DNA from 4 places in the Erwinia persicina genome. Region 2 is predicted to be linked to each of the others. Evidence: predicted binding sites of a transcription regulator. Region 2 holds the regulator's gene; each other region holds the start of a gene.

Region 1 (4,198 bases), 1.2 Mb from region 2:
TCAGTGGCGCTTGGCATATCAATGCCATAAACGTTCGGGAAGCGAATTTCCGGTGCCGCAGAGGCAAGGTAAACCTTCTTCGCGCCGGCTTCGCGCGCCATTTCGATAATCTGCTCAGAGGTGGTGCCGCGCACGATGGAGTCATCCACCAGCAGGACGTTTTTACCCCGGAACTCAGCACGGTTGGCGTTAAGCTTACGGCGGACCGCGCTGCGGCGCAGGTGCTGGCCCGGCATAATAAAGGTACGGCCCACGTAGCGGTTCTTCACAAAGCCCTGACGGTAAGGCTTATCAAGAATGCGCGCCATCTCCAGAGCGATATCACAGGACGTTTCCGGGATCGGGATCACCACATCGATATCCAGATCTTCCCACTCGCGGGCGATTTTGGCACCGAGCTTGGTGCCCATGCGCACGCGGGCGCTGTACACCGAAATCTTGTCGAGGAAGGAATCCGGACGCGCAAAGTACACATACTCAAACAGGCACGGGTTCCATTTTGGATTCTCCGCACACTGGCGGGTAGAGAGCTGGCCCTTCTCAGTCACGTACACGGCTTCGCCCGGTGCCACATCGCGCAGGAATTCAAAACCGAGTGTATCCAGCGCCACACTTTCGGAGGCCACCATATACTCGATGCGGCCGTCGGCCATGGCACGTTTGCCAATGACCAGCGGGCGAATACCGTTAGGATCGCGGAAGGCCACCAGGCCGTGGCCGATGATCATCGCGACGCAGGCGTAAGCACCGCGCACGCGCTGATGCACGGCGGCCACCGCAGAGAAGATGTTTTCAGCTTCCAGCGGGTCGTGCTGGAAGCGATCGATTTCCTGCGCAAAGATATTCAGCAGAATTTCGGAATCCGAAGTGGTATTAACATGACGACGTCCGGTTTCGAACAGCTCTTTGCGCAGTTCGTGGGCGTTGGTCAGGTTGCCGTTATGGGCAAGAGTAATACCGTAGGGGGAGTTCACGTAGAAAGGCTGGGCTTCAGAAGCGCTGGAGCTTCCTGCCGTTGGGTAACGCACGTGGCCGATACCCATGTTGCCCTGCATACGCTGCATGTGGCGGGCTTCAAATACATCGCTGACCAGGCCATTTGCTTTACGCAGACGGAAGCAATTCAATGCATCAATGGTAACGATGCCTGCGGCATCCTGCCCACGGTGCTGAAGCACCGTTAACGCGTCATAAATCGACTGGTTGACCGGTGCAAAACCGGCGATCCCGACAATACCGCACATATTGACATTTCCTCATAAGCCGCGACCCCGGTGCGATTACCGGGGCAAAAAACTCGACGTGCTTTTCAGGTAATCAAAAAACCACCTGATGATGCTACTGAACTGAGGGATTAGCTGGGACTGCTGCCAGTCCGGGCTTTTGGAAAAGCCGGTGAATGTGTCGAGGAAAAACAGCATGGCTGCCACAATCAGCACGCCGCGTAATGCCCCAAAACAGACGCCAAGGACTCTGTCGGTTCCCGACAGACCGGTTTTTTCAACCAGCGAGCCGATCACATAGTTAACAATGGCCCCGACAATCAGGGTGGCAATGAATAACACCGCAACGGCTATTCCATTTCGAACCAGTTCATCTTCAAATCCGGTGAACCAGACGGCAAGGAAAGAGTAGTAATGACTGGCGACAAAAAATGCGCAACCCCAGGTGACGAGAGAAAGAGCTTCCCGGACAAATCCTCGGATCAGGCTGACAAGAGCCGAAAAACCAATAACCGCAATAATGACGTAATCTATCCAGATCATGAACGCTTCCAGTGACCAAGCCCCTGTCACAGCCTGTATCCCCCTGTTGCACAGTGTCAGGGAGATGCTGCCTCAGTTCGGGGCGAATTCTAACAGAAAAAGAAAACGTTTGCGTAGGGTTTTCCTGGTACGGTTTAAATTAACAACGAGGTTAAAAAAAACCTACGCAGGGGCGGATTGCCGCTGCGAAATCCCCTGACGCAATACCTTGATTTGCCAGTCCCCTCACGCACAACGCCCGGAACAGCACAGTGTCGGCTCCGGGCGCGTGGGGGGTGGACTGTCTCAATAAGCACCCGGCGCCTGAGAAAACGGCGGGCCCAAACCCGTTAACGAACGGAGTAAGGTTTCACTACGCCGCCCAGTCCCGAAATGCCCTGCAACGTGCCAACAGCAGCCTGCATCTTCGCTTTTGATGCATCCGGCCCGACATAGATGCGGGTGATCTGCCCCTGAACCGGCGTGGCCGGAACGGTAAAGGCACGATAGCCTGACAGTCGAAGCTGCGCGACTATCTCATTCACTTTCGCGGCGTTCTTCAGCGCACCAAGCTGCACGACCCAGGCCTGCCCTGTCGGCGCGGTCTCCGTGGCGGCCGGCTTAGTCTGCGCCGGAGTTTCCACTTTTGGCGCAGGCGTTTCAACCGCTTTCGGTTTTTCCACCGGCTTCGGTTTCTCGACCGGTTTCTCCACGGGCTTCGGCTGCGGCTTTGGTTTTTCCACCACTTTCGGCGGCTGCTGCACCGTTTTCACCGGCGGTGGCGTCACAACCGTAGGCTGATTATGCGACTGCGGCGCAGTGGATCCACTGTCGGCCTGGGACGTGTTTTCCGCAGAGCCGCTGCCTGCGCTGATCGCGGCCCCTGCCCCTTCCGGTGGCTGCCCCGGCAGCGACTGCGTAACCGGCGGCACCAGATCGGTTTCCTGCTGGTCTTCCGGTTTCGGCACCAGCGGAATGGCAGCGAACTCCTCTTTATAATGTTTCTTCTTACCATCGAGCAAGCCGGGCAGCACAATTACGCCCAGCGCCACAATGATGATGGTTCCGACTAAACGGTTTTGAAACTTACTGGCCACTGCCGTTCTCCGTTTCCATCGTTTCCATAACCTGCGCTACGGTGTGGAAGGATCCACACACCAGCACGATATCCTGCTCTGACGCCTGTTGCCGCGCCTGTTGCCAGGCGTGCTCAACCGAGTCGAACGCCTGCGCACCGTTCAGATGCGCCATCAGCTGCGCCGCTGTCGCGCCGCGCGGGCCGTCCAGCGGCGCGCAGTACCAGTAATCCACCTGCGGACTGAGGCAGGCCAGCGTACCGGCAATATCCTTATCATGCAGCATACCCACGACGGCATGCACCTTGCCGCTGCGCGGCACTTCTGCCAGGCGACCGGCCAGGTAGCCTGCCGCATGGGGATTATGCGCCACATCAAGGATCACGCGCGGTGATTCAGCCACCGTCTGAAAGCGACCGGGCAGCATCGCCTGATGCAGTGAACGACGGATCACCGCCTCCTCTACGTTCAGCGGTGAGGCGCGCAGGGCAGCCAGTGCCGTCGCGGCATTAGGTAACGGCACCTGCGGCAGCGGCAGTCCCTCTATGCAGCCTTGAGCATCGCGGAAAGACCAGCTTTCAGCGGTGATGCTACAGAACCAGTGGCGATCGCGCTGTAGCAGCCGTGCGCCTTTCTCTGCAGCAACTGCTGAAATCGTCAGCGGCATATCCGGCTCGCCCACCACGGCAGGTTTATTCGCACGGAAAATCCCGGCTTTTTCACGGCCGATGCTGTCGCGATCCGGCCCGAGCCAGTCGGTGTGATCCAGCGCGATACTGGTCACGACGGCGACATCGGCATCCACAATATTGGTGGCATCCAGACGCCCGCCGAGCCCCACTTCCAGGATCACCACGTCAAGCGCCGCCTGCCTGAACAGCCACAGCGCTGACAGCGTGCCGTATTCGAAGTAAGTCAGCGAGGTCGCACCGCGCCCGGCTTCAATGGCGGCAAAGGAGGCCGTATGCGCTGATTCTGCCAGTTCTTCACCCTGGATACGCACCCGTTCGGTGTAGCGAACCAGATGCGGTGAACTGTAAACGCCCACGCGATAACCGGCCGCCATCAGCACGGTTTCAAGGGTTCGGCAGGTCGTGCCTTTACCGTTAGTTCCGGCTACGGTGAACACCACGGGGGCGGGTTTCAGCAGGTCGAGAGATGTGGCAACGTGGCGGATGCGATCCAGCCCGAGTTCGATAGCCTGAGTGTGCAAATGCTCAAGATAATAAAGCCACGTGGCAAGAGGCGACGTGGCGTGAGGAAGATTATCCATGTGTCCCGTTCACAGCGTTACGGTTCATTGGTAAAAGGGGCACGGGGCCCCTTTCTCATCATCGGTCAGGCTTCGTGGCTCTGAGGCGCGGCGTCATCCGCTAC
Region 2 (4,198 bases):
TTGGCGGCTGGCCGCTGCCCGTCGAGCCGGCAGGCGACGACAGCGCGGGGTAACCCCCCTTAGCGATAAAAAAAACCGGGCCCTTTCAGGGCCCGGTTTTTTTATGCTGTCATGCTGTCTGACTTACTCAGCGGCATCGGACGGATATTTCTGCGCCGTCTCTTTGATGAGCTGCTGCAGTTCGCCGCGCTGATACATTTCAATGATGATATCGCAGCCACCGACCAGCTCACCATCGACCCACAGCTGTGGGAAGGTTGGCCAGTTAGCATATTTTGGCATCTCTGCGCGGATGTCAGGGTTCTGCAGAATATCAACGAACGCGAAGCGCTCACCGCAGGCAGACAGTGCCTGAACGGCCTGAGCAGAAAAACCGCAGCTTGGCAGTTTCGGAGAACCTTTCATGTACAACAGAATAGGGTTTTCAGCGATCTGGCGTTGAATTTTTTCAACAGTACTCATAAATGTCTTCCTCAATACGATACTTCATGTGTAGGCTAGGCGCAGCCTGCTTATTGTAGCGATTCTGTTCGGGTAGTGAAAACGACATTTTTACAGGGCGAAAGGGTAAAAATGTGACCTGAGAACAAAACAGGGATACAAAATAACATTTTCTTATCATCGTTGCTGTACGTGTTGTGGCCTGATTTGTTTTCATTGCTGCGATAAGCAACTGATACCGTTTAATTTATCGCCATTTACTTGATCTGTATTATTGAAACAAAAAAGACCTTACCCTTTGTTAAGAAGTTAGATTAGAATTGCCCTAACCTTCTGCCTGACCGCAGAAATGCCTTTTCTGACTCCGTTGCGACCTTTTGCAGCGCACAAACTGTTAATGGGAACGATGCGTTTACTCATCACGCTCTTCATACTGGCTTTCACCCAGTTATTTTTCAATATGGCGCACGCATCGCCACATGCCCCTATAAATGCGAATCAGCAAAAAGCCGATCGCACCACCGCGCGTGAAGACGACCGCCGTAAGCGCCGCCCGGTCAAGTCCGCCTCCACGAAAAAAGTAAAAGAACCGGTCAGTAAAAAAACAAAAGAAACCGCTAAGAAAACCTCCGCTAAAACAGCTCGTCTGGCTCCGGCAAAAAAAATCAAAGAAAAAGCAAAGAGCAAGGTGGCGGCAAAACCGTTGCGCACGGCTAACGTGACGAAAAAACCTTTAAGCCGAAAAATCGCTGCCAGTAAAAAAGCCGATAAAAAGCATTATGGTCGCGATCGCGCCGGGCGCAAAGTGGCGCAACGCAACGAAGCGCAGCTTTCTGCCCCACTCAAACTGAGTAAAGCCCACCGCGCCCGCTATCAAAAAGCGCGCGAGACGGCGATGACAAAATTGATGGGCCAACTGGGTAAACCTTATCAGTGGGGGGGAACCTCACCGAAAACCGGATTCGACTGTAGCGGGCTGGTCTGGTACGCCTATAAAGATCTGGTGAAGTTTAAGATCCCCCGGACAGCAAATGAAATGTACCACCTGCGTGATGCGGCCTCCATTAAGCGTGACGAGCTGGAAAAAGGCGATCTGGTCTTCTTCCGCATCAATGGACGCGGTACGGCTGACCATGTCGGTGTCTATCTGGGTGGAGGCAAATTTATTCAGTCGCCACGTACCGGTAAAGATATCCAGGTGAGCGCATTAAGTGAAGATTACTGGCAGGAGCATTATATTGGTGCACGCCGCGTGATGACGCCTAAAACCATTCGCTAGCGGGACGGTATGGGAGGAGACGCCTCCTCCCGATAAACTCAGTGCATGACAGCAGTAAAGCTAAACGCAATAATCATCAGCAGTGACCCAACAACCGCCAGAGCCGTCATCTTCATATCAGTGTTCATTTGTTCTCCTTAATAACCCTGCTATTAGTAAGCCAACAGATTTTCCCATACTTGCCCGTAAAAATCTCGTTTTCTGCGCGCAGCCTTGTTAGAATTATTTCTTTCCGTTGCGCAACACGCCCGGAAACGTTTCAAGTCAGCGCTGCATGTCACTCTACGGATGATTTTACCCCTTCCTACCCCTTTTGAGACGGCACCCCAGTTCATTCTCGTCGGCAGGAATGGCGGCGCGCAGGCAAACGTTTAACCCATTTGTTATCAGTACGTTAGTGATAGCCCCAGGAGTACGATTTTAATGGCAACAATTAAGGATGTGGCAAAGCGCGCCGGTGTCTCCACCACCACGGTGTCCCATGTCATCAACAAAACGCGCTTTGTAGCCGAAGAGACGCGCGAAGCGGTATGGGCGGCAATTAAAGAATTACATTACTCGCCCAGTGCCGTTGCCCGCAGTCTTAAGGTAAACCACACCAAAACCATTGGGCTTCTGGCCACGTCCAGTGAGGCCCCCTATTTTGCCGAAATCATTGAAGCGATTGAAAATCGCTGCTTTGCCAAAGGCTATACGCTGATCCTGGGCAACGCGCACAACGATCTGCAAAAGCAACAGGCCTATCTGTCGATGATGGCTCAGAAGCGTGTCGACGGCCTGCTGGTCATGTGCTCAGAATATCCTGACACCCTGATTGCTATGCTGGAAGACAACCGTAACATTCCCATGGTGGTCATGGACTGGGGCGAGTCGCGCGGAGACTTTACCGATACCGTGCTTGATAACGCCTTTGAAGGCGGCTATCTGGCGGGGCGTTACCTCATCGAACGCGGCCATCGTGATATCGGCGCAATCCCGGGACAGCTGGAACGCAATACCGGTGGCGGCCGCCATGCGGGCTTCCTGAAAGCGCTGGCTGAAGCCGGGATTACCCTGCGTGATGAATGGCTGGTGCAGGGGGACTTTGAACCGGAATCAGGCTATCGCGCCATGCAGCAGATCCTGTCACAGAAACAGCGTCCAACAGCGATTTTCTGTGGTGGGGATATTATGGCGATGGGGGCGATTTGCGCAGCAGATGAGATGGGTTTGCGCGTCCCGCAGGATATTTCGGTGATCGGTTATGACAATGTGCGCAACGCCCGTTACTTCACCCCGGCGCTGACGACCGTACACCAGCCAAAAGAGCGTCTGGGGGAAACAGCCTTTGATATGCTGCTTGACCGCATCACCAGCAAACGTGAAGAGCAGCAGACCATTGAAGTGCATCCTTCACTGATCGAACGCCGCTCCGTTGCCGACGGCCCCTTCCGGGACTATCGCCGTTAATGTCCGCGCATCAGCTCCCGGGCTGCTCACTCAGCCATTCTGCATTCAGCGTTTCGGTATTGCCAAGATAGGCAAGCAGCCAGTTCAGCGCCGGTGAGGCGCTGTGTTCAGACCAGCTGAGGTAGCAGGGACTGTCGGGAAACGGCGAGGCCAGCGTCAGCTCACCCAGCACCTGCTGTTGCAGCCAGGGCTGGGCGAAGTGCCCCGGCACCATCCCGACGCACAGTCCGGCACGCAGGCAGTCGAACGCACTTTCCCAGTCCGGCACCACCAGCCGCCGCTGATTGTCCAGCGTCCAGGTTGTCCGCTTCGGTAGTGCCCGCGAGGTATCCTCCAGCACCAGCGAGGGCCACTCGCGGATCAGGGCTTCACTCAGCGCGCCCTCGTAACGATGCAGCGGATGCCGGGACTGTACTACGCAGCGCCAGTTCAGACTGCCCATATCGCGAAAGGCAAAACGCCCCCGAACGGGAATGGCCTGAGTTGCGCCTATTGCCACGTCCACGCGACCGTCAGCCAGCGCATCCCAGACGCCGTTAAACACCTCCGGCATGATATGCAACTCCATGTCCGGAAAATGGCGGTAGAAATCCACCACCAGCTGCCGCGTGCGCGCCGGGCGTACAATGCGGTCCACCGCAATGTTAATCTGCCCGCGCCAGCCGTTTGCCACCTGCTGACAGCGGGTGCGAGTGGCAAGCATTTTTTTGATAACAGCCCGCCCCTCTTCACTGAATACGCGACCCGCTTCGGTCAATACCACATCGCGATGCCGGCGTTCGAACAGACTGACGGCCAGCCACTCTTCGAGTTGTCGAACGGTATAACTGACCGCAGATGGCACGCGATGAAGCTCTGCTGCAGCGGCGGTAAAGCTGCCCGTTCTGGCGACGGCGTCAACCACTTCAAGAGAATATTCAGACCACATAAGTTGCCTTCAAATTATTTCACTGCAAGAGACGAATAATAGCGTTTCACAGCTCATCAGGCACGGGATTACACTGCGCACGTAAAAAAATTGTCTAATAA
Region 3 (4,198 bases), 520 kb from region 2:
ACCGATGCAAAGGGTGGCTATCCCGGAGTGTGGTCTTTTTCCTGTCGATGAACGTATTTTTGTTTATCTTAGGGGTTGTGGCCAGCTTAACCCTGGGCATATCGTTGGATAATGTTGATGCGGGATTGAAGATGATATATATCGGCAATGTTTTCGGCGTTTTTTTTGCCGGTATTGGTCCGATTGGCTATCTTTTGATACTGCTGGTCAATATCAGTTTGCGGAAACATTTTTTTGATTAGGCGGAACGCTCTCAGTCTCCTCCCGGTCAGTGTTGCAGGCACCCGAGCCGATCCCTTACCCAGGCTGGCTGATAGCGGGGAACCGCCATACGGAGCGTCACCACCGGGTGCCGATGGTCTGCTGGCCTGGCGCGGCGTTAACGGCTACCCTGAACCTGCGTCACCTGTCAGTTTACCTTCATCGTAGTATCGCGCGACTAACAACATCGCACGGCACGCAGGCATAATTTCCCTGCTGGCGCTGATCTTCACGATGCTGTTGCCGCAGCACTCCGGCCTGTTGTCTTTAATAAAATAATAGTTCATAAAAAATGAACCTGCATTTTAGGAAAATACATCGCGGCGTAGACGCCTGCGGCCTTTCTGCTGTAAGGTAACGGACACAGCGATAGTCTTGACGCAAGATGTGTCACTTTTTTCCTGCAGCGCACCATCCTGGCGGCGGGCAGGTCAGACAGGAGAAGGTCACCGATGAGTTACTGGAAAACAAGTGCAGAACAGATCCTCACCACCGGGCCGGTCGTTCCGGTGATAGTGGTGAACAAGCTTGAGCATGCGGTGCCGATGGCAAAAGCGCTGGTAGCCGGTGGGGTGCGGGTGCTGGAAGTGACGTTGCGTACTCCCTGTGCGATGGATGCACTGAGAGCGATGGTCAGAGAAGTTCCGGAAGCGATTGTCGGTGCAGGTACGGTGCTTAACGCGCAGCAGCTGAAAGAAGTGACCGACGCCGGGGCGCAGTTTATTATCAGTCCGGGCCTGACGGAGCCGCTGCTCCGGGCCGCTTTAGACGGTTCTGTTCCGCTGATCCCCGGCATCAGTACCGTATCTGAACTGATGACCGGTCTTGATTACGGTCTGCGTGAGTTTAAATTCTTCCCGGCGGAAGCCAACGGCGGAGTGAAAGCCTTGCAGGCTATTGGCGGTCCGTTCCCGCAGGTGCGTTTCTGCCCGACGGGCGGCATCTCACCGGCCAACTACCGTGACTATCTGGCGCTGAACAGCGTGCTGTGTATTGGCGGATCCTGGCTGGTGCCCGCCGATGCGCTGGAAGCCGGCGACTATGACCGCATTACCCGCCTGGCGCAGGAAGCGGTGGCAGGCGCCACGCGTTGAGTCAGCAGGGGCGGTTAATCCGCCCCTGAAGCGTGTGCGGATTAACCGATGACGTTGACGCTGGCAGCGGCACGAATGGCGCGCTGTATTGCATCATCAATGTCGCTGCCGGTTGCCAGCGCCACGCCCATCCGACGCTTACCCTGAATCTCTGGCTTACCGAACAGGCGCAGCTGTAACCCTGCACCCAGTGCGGCAGAGAGATTGGCAAACTGCACGTTGCTGCTGTTCAGTTCTGGCAGGATCACCGCAGAGGCCGCCGGGCCGTACTGGCGAATACCGCCGATGGGCAGGCCGAGGAAGGCGCGCACGTGCAGGGCAAATTCGGACACGTCCTGCGAGATCAGTGTCACCATGCCGGTATCGTGCGGGCGGGGCGACACTTCACTGAACACCACGTCATCACCGCAGACAAAAAGCTCAACGCCAAACAGACCGCGTCCGCCCAGGGCATCCACCACCTTGCGCGCAATATCCTGTGCGCGCTGCAGGGCGAGATCGCTCATCTGCTGGGGCTGCCAGGACTCCCGGTAGTCACCGTCTTCCTGGCGATGGCCGATGGGCGCACAGAAATGGATGCCGTCCACCGCGCTGATAGTCAGCAGAGTAATTTCAAAATCAAACTTCACCACGCCCTCGACGATCACGCGTCCGGCACCGGCACGGCCACCCTGTTGGGCATAATCCCAGGCGGCATCCAGCTGGGAAGCGTCACGAATAAAGCTCTGACCTTTGCCGGACGAACTCATTACCGGTTTAACGATGCACGGCAGGCCAATTTCTTCTGCTGCCGTCAGGAAGGCCTCGCGGCTGTCGGCGAAACGGTAGCTGGAGGTCGGTAGCGCCAGCTCTTCCGCTGCCAGACGGCGGATGCCTTCACGGTTCATGGTCAGCTTAGCCGCACGGGCGGTGGGCACAACGTGTTGACCCTGCTTTTCCAGTTCAACCAGCATATCGGTAGCGATAGCCTCAATCTCCGGCACCACGAAGTGGGGTTTTTCCCGGGCGATAAGTGCGGCCAGCGCGGCACCATCCAGCATATTGATCACATGGCTGCGGTGGGCAACGTGCATGGCCGGAGCGTCGGCATAGCGATCCACGGCAATCACTTCCACACCCAGACGCTGGCATTCCAGCGCCACTTCTTTCCCCAGCTCACCCGATCCTAACAGCATTACACGTGTGGCTTCAGGGCGTAGCGCCGTTCCAAGAGTTGTCATAATCGATACCTGAATGGATTGAAAAAATCGGCCGCAGTATAAACGAAAACGTTTGCGTACGCATCCCGCAGTTTAGGGTTGAGTCAGAAAAGCGGCGCTGATATACTGTATAAAAATACAGTTAAACAGGACGGAAATCATGGCTGTTGAAATCAAGTACGTTGTCGTCAGAAAAGGTGAGGAAAAGATGACATTTGCCAGCAAAAAAGAAGCGGATGCTTACGACAAGATGCTCGACCTGGCAGAAGTCTTCGCCGACTGGCTAATCGCCAGCAAGCTGGAAATGGAAGAGCAGCAGGGCGAAGCGCTGGGCCTGTTTATGGCAGAAAACAAAGATGCCCTGCAGCAAATATTGCGTAGCGGAAAGCTGCCGGAAGACAATTCCGTTGCCGGTGACAGTGAAGAGAATGCCGAAGGCAAGCTGCGGGCGGTTAAATCGGCCTGATTCGCCCATGACATCAAATCTATCCCTGTACAGTGGCTGACTTTATTTCGGTCAGCCTCCCTGACGTTATTTTCCGCTGCCCGCCAGTGCCGAACGAAAGCCCGTTACCCTTCCTGCAGTAAATTCTGTAACGATGCCATCGCCGCGTCTGCCGTCTGCGCCGGACAGGCCGCCTGACGGGCATCGTTAAACACCTCCAGCCCCAGCGGCCCCTGATAGCCGATCTGCTGCAAATGCTGCAATAACGCCTTCAGGGGGTAGTGTCCTTCACCGGGTAACAGGCGCTGATGACGGGCGGTATCGACCAGCTGTTGCGCATCCGGCTGCCAGTCCAGGTCTGAGAGCTGCACCAGAAAGATCCTGTCTGCCGGAATTCCCGCAAGATCTGCCAGAGTTCTCTGCCGCACAAACAGGTGAAACGCATCCACCACCAGCCCCAGATTCTCGGCGTCAATCTGCCGCACGCGCTGCCATGCTTCGGCGGGATTAGTGACGTGACGACTCCAGGCCATCGCTTCATAGGCGATACGCAGGTCATGCTCCGCCGCCTGCCGGACCAGCCAGCGCAAATCCTCGTCAATGCGCTCTTCGCAACTCAGTGGGTGTGTCGAGGCGGGGACCAGCAGCGTCGTGGCACCGAGATGCTGCGCCGTCTTCATCATCGTCAGTGCTTCCCGACGCTTATCATCGCGCAGGCCGTCAGGGGCACCGTCAAAATCCAGGAGGACCTGATAGTCTGTCAGCCCCAGCGACAGCGCCTGGCACAAATCAGCCAGTGCAGGGGTCCCTCCGGCCGCATGGTCCACGTCCTGTTGCCACAGTTCCACCTGGTCAAAGCCGGCCAGGGCCGCCGCCCGCAGTTTCTCTTCGCTGCTGCCACCAAGCAGGATGGTATTAATAAATAACGGGTTTGCTGTAAATGCCATGGTTACCGTTTCTCCTCTGCGGTTGATGCCGTTTCAGGGTAGGTGCATTCGACTGTTTTAACAAACCTTACGCCTGCCAGGGGACAGACGTGGCGGAATGAGTCCGTAATAACCGGAAATTTTACAGCCTTTGCATCGTTTGACGTTTCCTGACGTGGGCTGTTCTATTGTGGTGTTTTAGGGCAAAAAAGGACTGACTTATGAGTAACTGGCTGCAACAGATTCAGACGGTATTAGGTAAAACAGGCAAAT
Region 4 (4,198 bases), 1.5 Mb from region 2:
TGACCGGCTTTTTAGGGGACAGCCATCATCTGCGGGGTTATTACGAAGGGCGTTACCGCGATCGTAATATCGTGACGACCCAGCTTGAACTGCGTAAAAAACTGAGCTGGCGACATGGCGTTGTCGCCTGGGTTGGTGCGGGCAGTATGTCGTCTGACGTCCACGATGTTGCTGACGGCAACTGGCTTCCCAGCGTCGGCGTCGGCTATCGTTTTCAGATTAAAAAAAGCATGAATCTGCGCTTTGACTACGGCGTAGGCGAGAAAAGCACGGGATTTTATTTCCAGGTTGGGGAAGCGTTCTGATGAAAAAAAAATGGATGCTGTTAATCCTGGTGTTAAATGCCTGTCAGGTGCCCGCCCCGGCCGCACCCGCTTTAACGCCGGAGGATCTCAAGCAGCCTGCCCCCCTGGCGACTCAGGTCTGGCCTACCCTTCCCACACTGCCGCCCCCCGATGGCCTGCGTCCCTGTTGTGCTTTCGGCTACGACGTGCAGGCAAAATTTTTAGGCATCCCGGTGCCTTTTATCCAGTTCGGTAACGTGGTGGCTCCGGACAATACGGGTAAGCATCACTACAACGACAGCTGGGAAAGTATCATCATGACCCTGACGGGCATGAACAGCGAACATGATGGGATTGTTTATACACGGCGCGGGGGATTTATTGACCTCGCCCACGTGCGTGATACCGCGGATAACACGCTGTGGCTGTTTACCCGCATTTTACCGCAGCTGGGTCAGGCGGGTACTCTCACGCTGCCTGATGAACTGGGCCAGCGGATTATCCGACTGGGGCATTATACTCCGCCCGATGACGCGCTGGACCGCTATAATCTGGCCATCCGGCTGGCGGCACATCTGGCCTTTCAGCTGGCGGTCTGGCATGAAGTCGCGCAGTGGTACGGGTTTGAATCTGTGCCGGGCTATTCAGAGGGCGTCTCGGCTTTTTCGCCAGAAGATCTCTATTCAAATCTGCTGGGCGCGCGTATCGCGACTGACCTTCTCTCCCACGGTGGAGGGAGCTCGCTGAAGCAGTATGAGGCGTCAATGGCACGGATGATCCCTCAGGCACTGGCGCAGCTGCTGGCGGTCAGCCCCAGAGAGACACGCTTCCACTTTGATATGGTCGACGGAACCTGGTGGAACAGCCGCTGCCGCCTGCCGGATAAATTCCTCGTCCTGCGCCGTAACTACAGCACCCTCGACCGTCGCCTCCCGACACGTCCGGCAGACAGCGTTCCTGAACTCTGGCTAACGCTGCCTGACCATTTTCACCAGCAGCCTCTCTCCGGTTTTGCCCGGCTGGAAATCTGGCCCGGGAAGAATATGGTGAATTTACCCACCCCGCAACTGATGTACCAGTACGGGGATTTTGCCCTGCTGGCGCAGCAGGCAGAGCAAGCCGACCGCTCTCATCTGGCCGTAAAAGGGGATGCCTGTCGCTAGGACGCAGGCGGTTTCCGCCCCCATGATGCATAAGCTATCCTTATGACTGAGTAGAAAACAGCCCCATTTTTTTTTACCGCCAGCGCCCCTCGTTTTCACCCTGAACGTGAGGAATCGCCAGGCAACCGTTTACCTCCCCCTCTACTGGCTGAAAAACCCGTTTTCTGATTAAGTTCCGTTCTCTGCACTATTTTTTGTGATTTCAATCACACTTTAGCTGAATTGAAATGAAACAGAATTTGACAAGTGTGAGCAATCTCTATTTCCTAACACACTGTTAGCGGCACACTGCCGCAGCAATGATGGCGGGTGCTTTTTTCGTAAACTTAATCACCCATTTGTCGCCGTAGATAACCTGACCCAACCAGCGCACTGGCTACAGAGCCGGGTCTCAGAGCATGTGGTAATAATAATGAAATATAAAATTATGATGGCTGGCGCGCTGGCAGCGCTCTCTTATACCCACTCCTCATTCGCTGAAACCAGCAGTCCGGAGTATGTTTCTGACTGGTGGCATCAGAGCGTCAATGTGGTCGGCAGCTATCACACCCGCTTCGGGCCGCAGCTGAACAATGATGTTTATCTGGAATACGAAGCCTTTGCGAAAAAGGACTGGTTCGATTTCTACGGCTATATTGATGTGCCTAAATTCTTCGGCGCAGGCAACGGTAACGACGTCGGCGCATGGGATGACGGTTCCCCGTTCTTTATGGAGATCGAACCGCGTTTCTCCATCGACAAACTGACCGGCACCAGCCTGGCGTTTGGCCCGTTCAAAGAGTGGTACTTCGCCAACAACTATATCTACGATATGGGTGATAACCGTGCTAACCGCCAGAATACCTGGTACATGGGCCTCGGTACCGATATCGACACCCATTCCGACGTCGGCCTGTCGCTGAACGTGTACGCAAAATACCAGTGGGCGAACTACGGCGCAGCTAACGAGAATCAGTGGGATGGATATCGCTTCAAGGTGAAATATTTTGTACCGCTGACCCAGCTGTGGGGCGGTAACCTGAGCTATATCGGCTTTACCAACTTTGACTGGGGTTCTGACCTCGGGGATAACTCCGCGCCTGCGCGTACCAGCAACTCAATTGCCTCCAGCCATATTCTCTCGCTGGGTTACGATCACTGGCACTACTCCGTTGTGGCACGTTACTTCCACAACGGCGGTCAGTGGAATGACGGCACCGAGCTGAACTTTGGCAAAGGCGATTTCAACGTCAAGTCGAACGGATTCGGTTATTACCTGGTGGTGGGTTACAACTTCTGATGACCCCGGCGTGACTGAAAATGAAGGTCACCTCCTGTTCCGGTAAAAAACGTCACGCAACGCGCCTTCGGGCGCGTTTTTTTTACCCGTGAGAAACCGTTATACTCCCCCGGCAATATTGCATCCCCGAAAAGGAATTTTTATGTCGGCTAAGTCTGTTGATCACAGCGTGAAACTGCGTCCCCTTGAGCGCGAAGACCTGCGGTTTGTCCATCAGTTGGATAACAACGCCAGCGTCATGCGCTACTGGTTTGAAGAGCCCTACGAGGCGTTTGTTGAGCTGTCCGATCTTTATGACAAGCATATCCATGACCAGAGTGAGCGGCGATTTGTCGTTGAACATGATGGGAGTAACGCCGGGCTGGTGGAGCTGGTAGAAATTAACCACATCCACCGTCGTGCAGAATTTCAGATTATTATCGCCCCCAGCCATCAGGGCAAAGGCCTGGCCAGTAAGGCAGCGAAGCTGGCAATGGAATACGGTTTTTCGGTGCTGAACCTGTATAAACTCTACCTGATCGTCGATAAAGAGAACGAAAAGGCGATCCATATTTACCGCAAGCTGGGCTTTGAAATTGAAGGTGAGCTGATCCACGAATTCTTTATCAACGGTGAATACCGTAACACCATTCGCATGTGCATCTTCCAGCATCAGTATCTGGAAAAATTCAAACCGGCACACAGCATGGTAAAAACCACCGCGCAGTAAATAAAAAAACGGCAGGTGGGATGACCCGACCTGCCGTTGTTGAATCAGCCGCCGCGCGCGCCAACCGGATTCATAATGGTCTGGACGCGTTCCGGTTCAATCTTATACATCCCCCCATAGAACGGGTCGACGACCAGCCAGCCCGGGAAGCCGAGCAGCGGGATATTTCCCAGCAGATACCACAGGTTGGCGCTCTCTTTCAGCGGCAGTGTCTGCGGCACATAGCCCTGGCGCTCCAGCATAACCAGGTACTTCTTCTTGCCAAAGTAGTTACCGTTGGACTTCATCAGTGTCACGGTTTTCGGCGTATAGCCTTCGGCAACCGCCTTACCGGTTTCGTCCTGCACGACAAACTTCACCCCCGGAGGCTGCGTCTGTAAGGTGACGTCCTGCGTTTCGCTACCGACAATCGTGGCGCAGCCACTTAACATCCACGCTGCTGCCAGCGCTGCAATCAGCCGTTTCATCATTTATCCTGCCTGAATCCATCATGCTAAGAGTCTACGCGCCACCTTCGGCAAACTAGCGGGCTAATAGCGCAGCTAATTGGGGGTTTATTCAGCCATTGATGCCCGGGACGGGGCGCGGTTCCGGCAGGCGCTTGCGGCGTCGCTGCGTCAGCCAGTGTACCGCATAGCACAGCGCCACAAACGGCAGGCCGCACCACAGCGCGATACGCTGGTCGGGGTCAAATGCCAGCCCGATACACGCCAGCAGGCACAGGCTGAAGCCCAGCAGAGGCGTCAGCGGGAACCAGGGCGCG

What was found. Region 2 encodes PurR, which represses purine synthesis genes. Its sites were predicted from a motif close to CANGCAAACGTTTGCNTG; they were not measured.
Region 1: the regulator PurR is predicted to act here: its motif matches at 1,865-1,882, upstream of cvpA (colicin V production protein).
Region 3: the regulator PurR is predicted to act here: its motif matches at 2,617-2,634, upstream of purT (formate-dependent phosphoribosylglycinamide formyltransferase).
Region 4: the regulator PurR is predicted to act here: its motif matches at 1,566-1,583, upstream of K6L24_RS04960 (nucleoside-specific channel-forming protein Tsx).

What each region holds. Positions count from the first base shown of each region.
Region 1 covers NZ_CP082141.1:1,458,074-1,462,271, reverse strand. Annotated here, with positions in the region: gene purF (amidophosphoribosyltransferase) at 1-1,244, opposite strand, end outside; gene cvpA (colicin V production protein) at 1,281-1,766, opposite strand; gene dedD (cell division protein DedD) at 2,096-2,842, opposite strand; gene folC (bifunctional tetrahydrofolate synthase/dihydrofolate synthase) at 2,832-4,094, opposite strand; gene accD (acetyl-CoA carboxylase, carboxyltransferase subunit beta) at 4,160-4,198, opposite strand, start outside.
Region 2 covers NZ_CP082141.1:2,631,427-2,635,624, forward strand. Annotated here, with positions in the region: gene rnt (ribonuclease T) at 1-53, shown strand, start outside; gene K6L24_RS11905 (Grx4 family monothiol glutaredoxin) at 124-462, opposite strand; gene K6L24_RS11910 (C40 family peptidase) at 848-1,720, shown strand; gene cydH (cytochrome bd-I oxidase subunit CydH) at 1,759-1,848, opposite strand; gene purR (HTH-type transcriptional repressor PurR) at 2,144-3,169, shown strand; gene punR (DNA-binding transcriptional activator PunR) at 3,180-4,097, opposite strand.
Region 3 covers NZ_CP082141.1:2,114,031-2,118,228, forward strand. Annotated here, with positions in the region: gene K6L24_RS09470 (hypothetical protein) at 1-242, shown strand, start outside; gene K6L24_RS09475 (bifunctional 4-hydroxy-2-oxoglutarate aldolase/2-dehydro-3-deoxy-phosphogluconate aldolase) at 714-1,355, shown strand; gene purT (formate-dependent phosphoribosylglycinamide formyltransferase) at 1,397-2,575, opposite strand; gene K6L24_RS09485 (YebG family protein) at 2,715-3,020, shown strand; gene K6L24_RS09490 (sugar phosphate isomerase/epimerase family protein) at 3,125-3,946, opposite strand; gene K6L24_RS09495 (tellurite resistance TerB family protein) at 4,147-4,198, shown strand, end outside.
Region 4 covers NZ_CP082141.1:1,089,837-1,094,034, reverse strand. Annotated here, with positions in the region: gene K6L24_RS04970 (BamA/TamA family outer membrane protein) at 1-305, shown strand, start outside; gene K6L24_RS04965 (DUF4056 domain-containing protein) at 305-1,447, shown strand; gene K6L24_RS04960 (nucleoside-specific channel-forming protein Tsx) at 1,860-2,726, shown strand; gene speG (spermidine N1-acetyltransferase) at 2,869-3,435, shown strand; gene K6L24_RS04950 (hypothetical protein) at 3,480-3,902, opposite strand; gene mmuP (S-methylmethionine permease) at 3,994-4,198, opposite strand, start outside.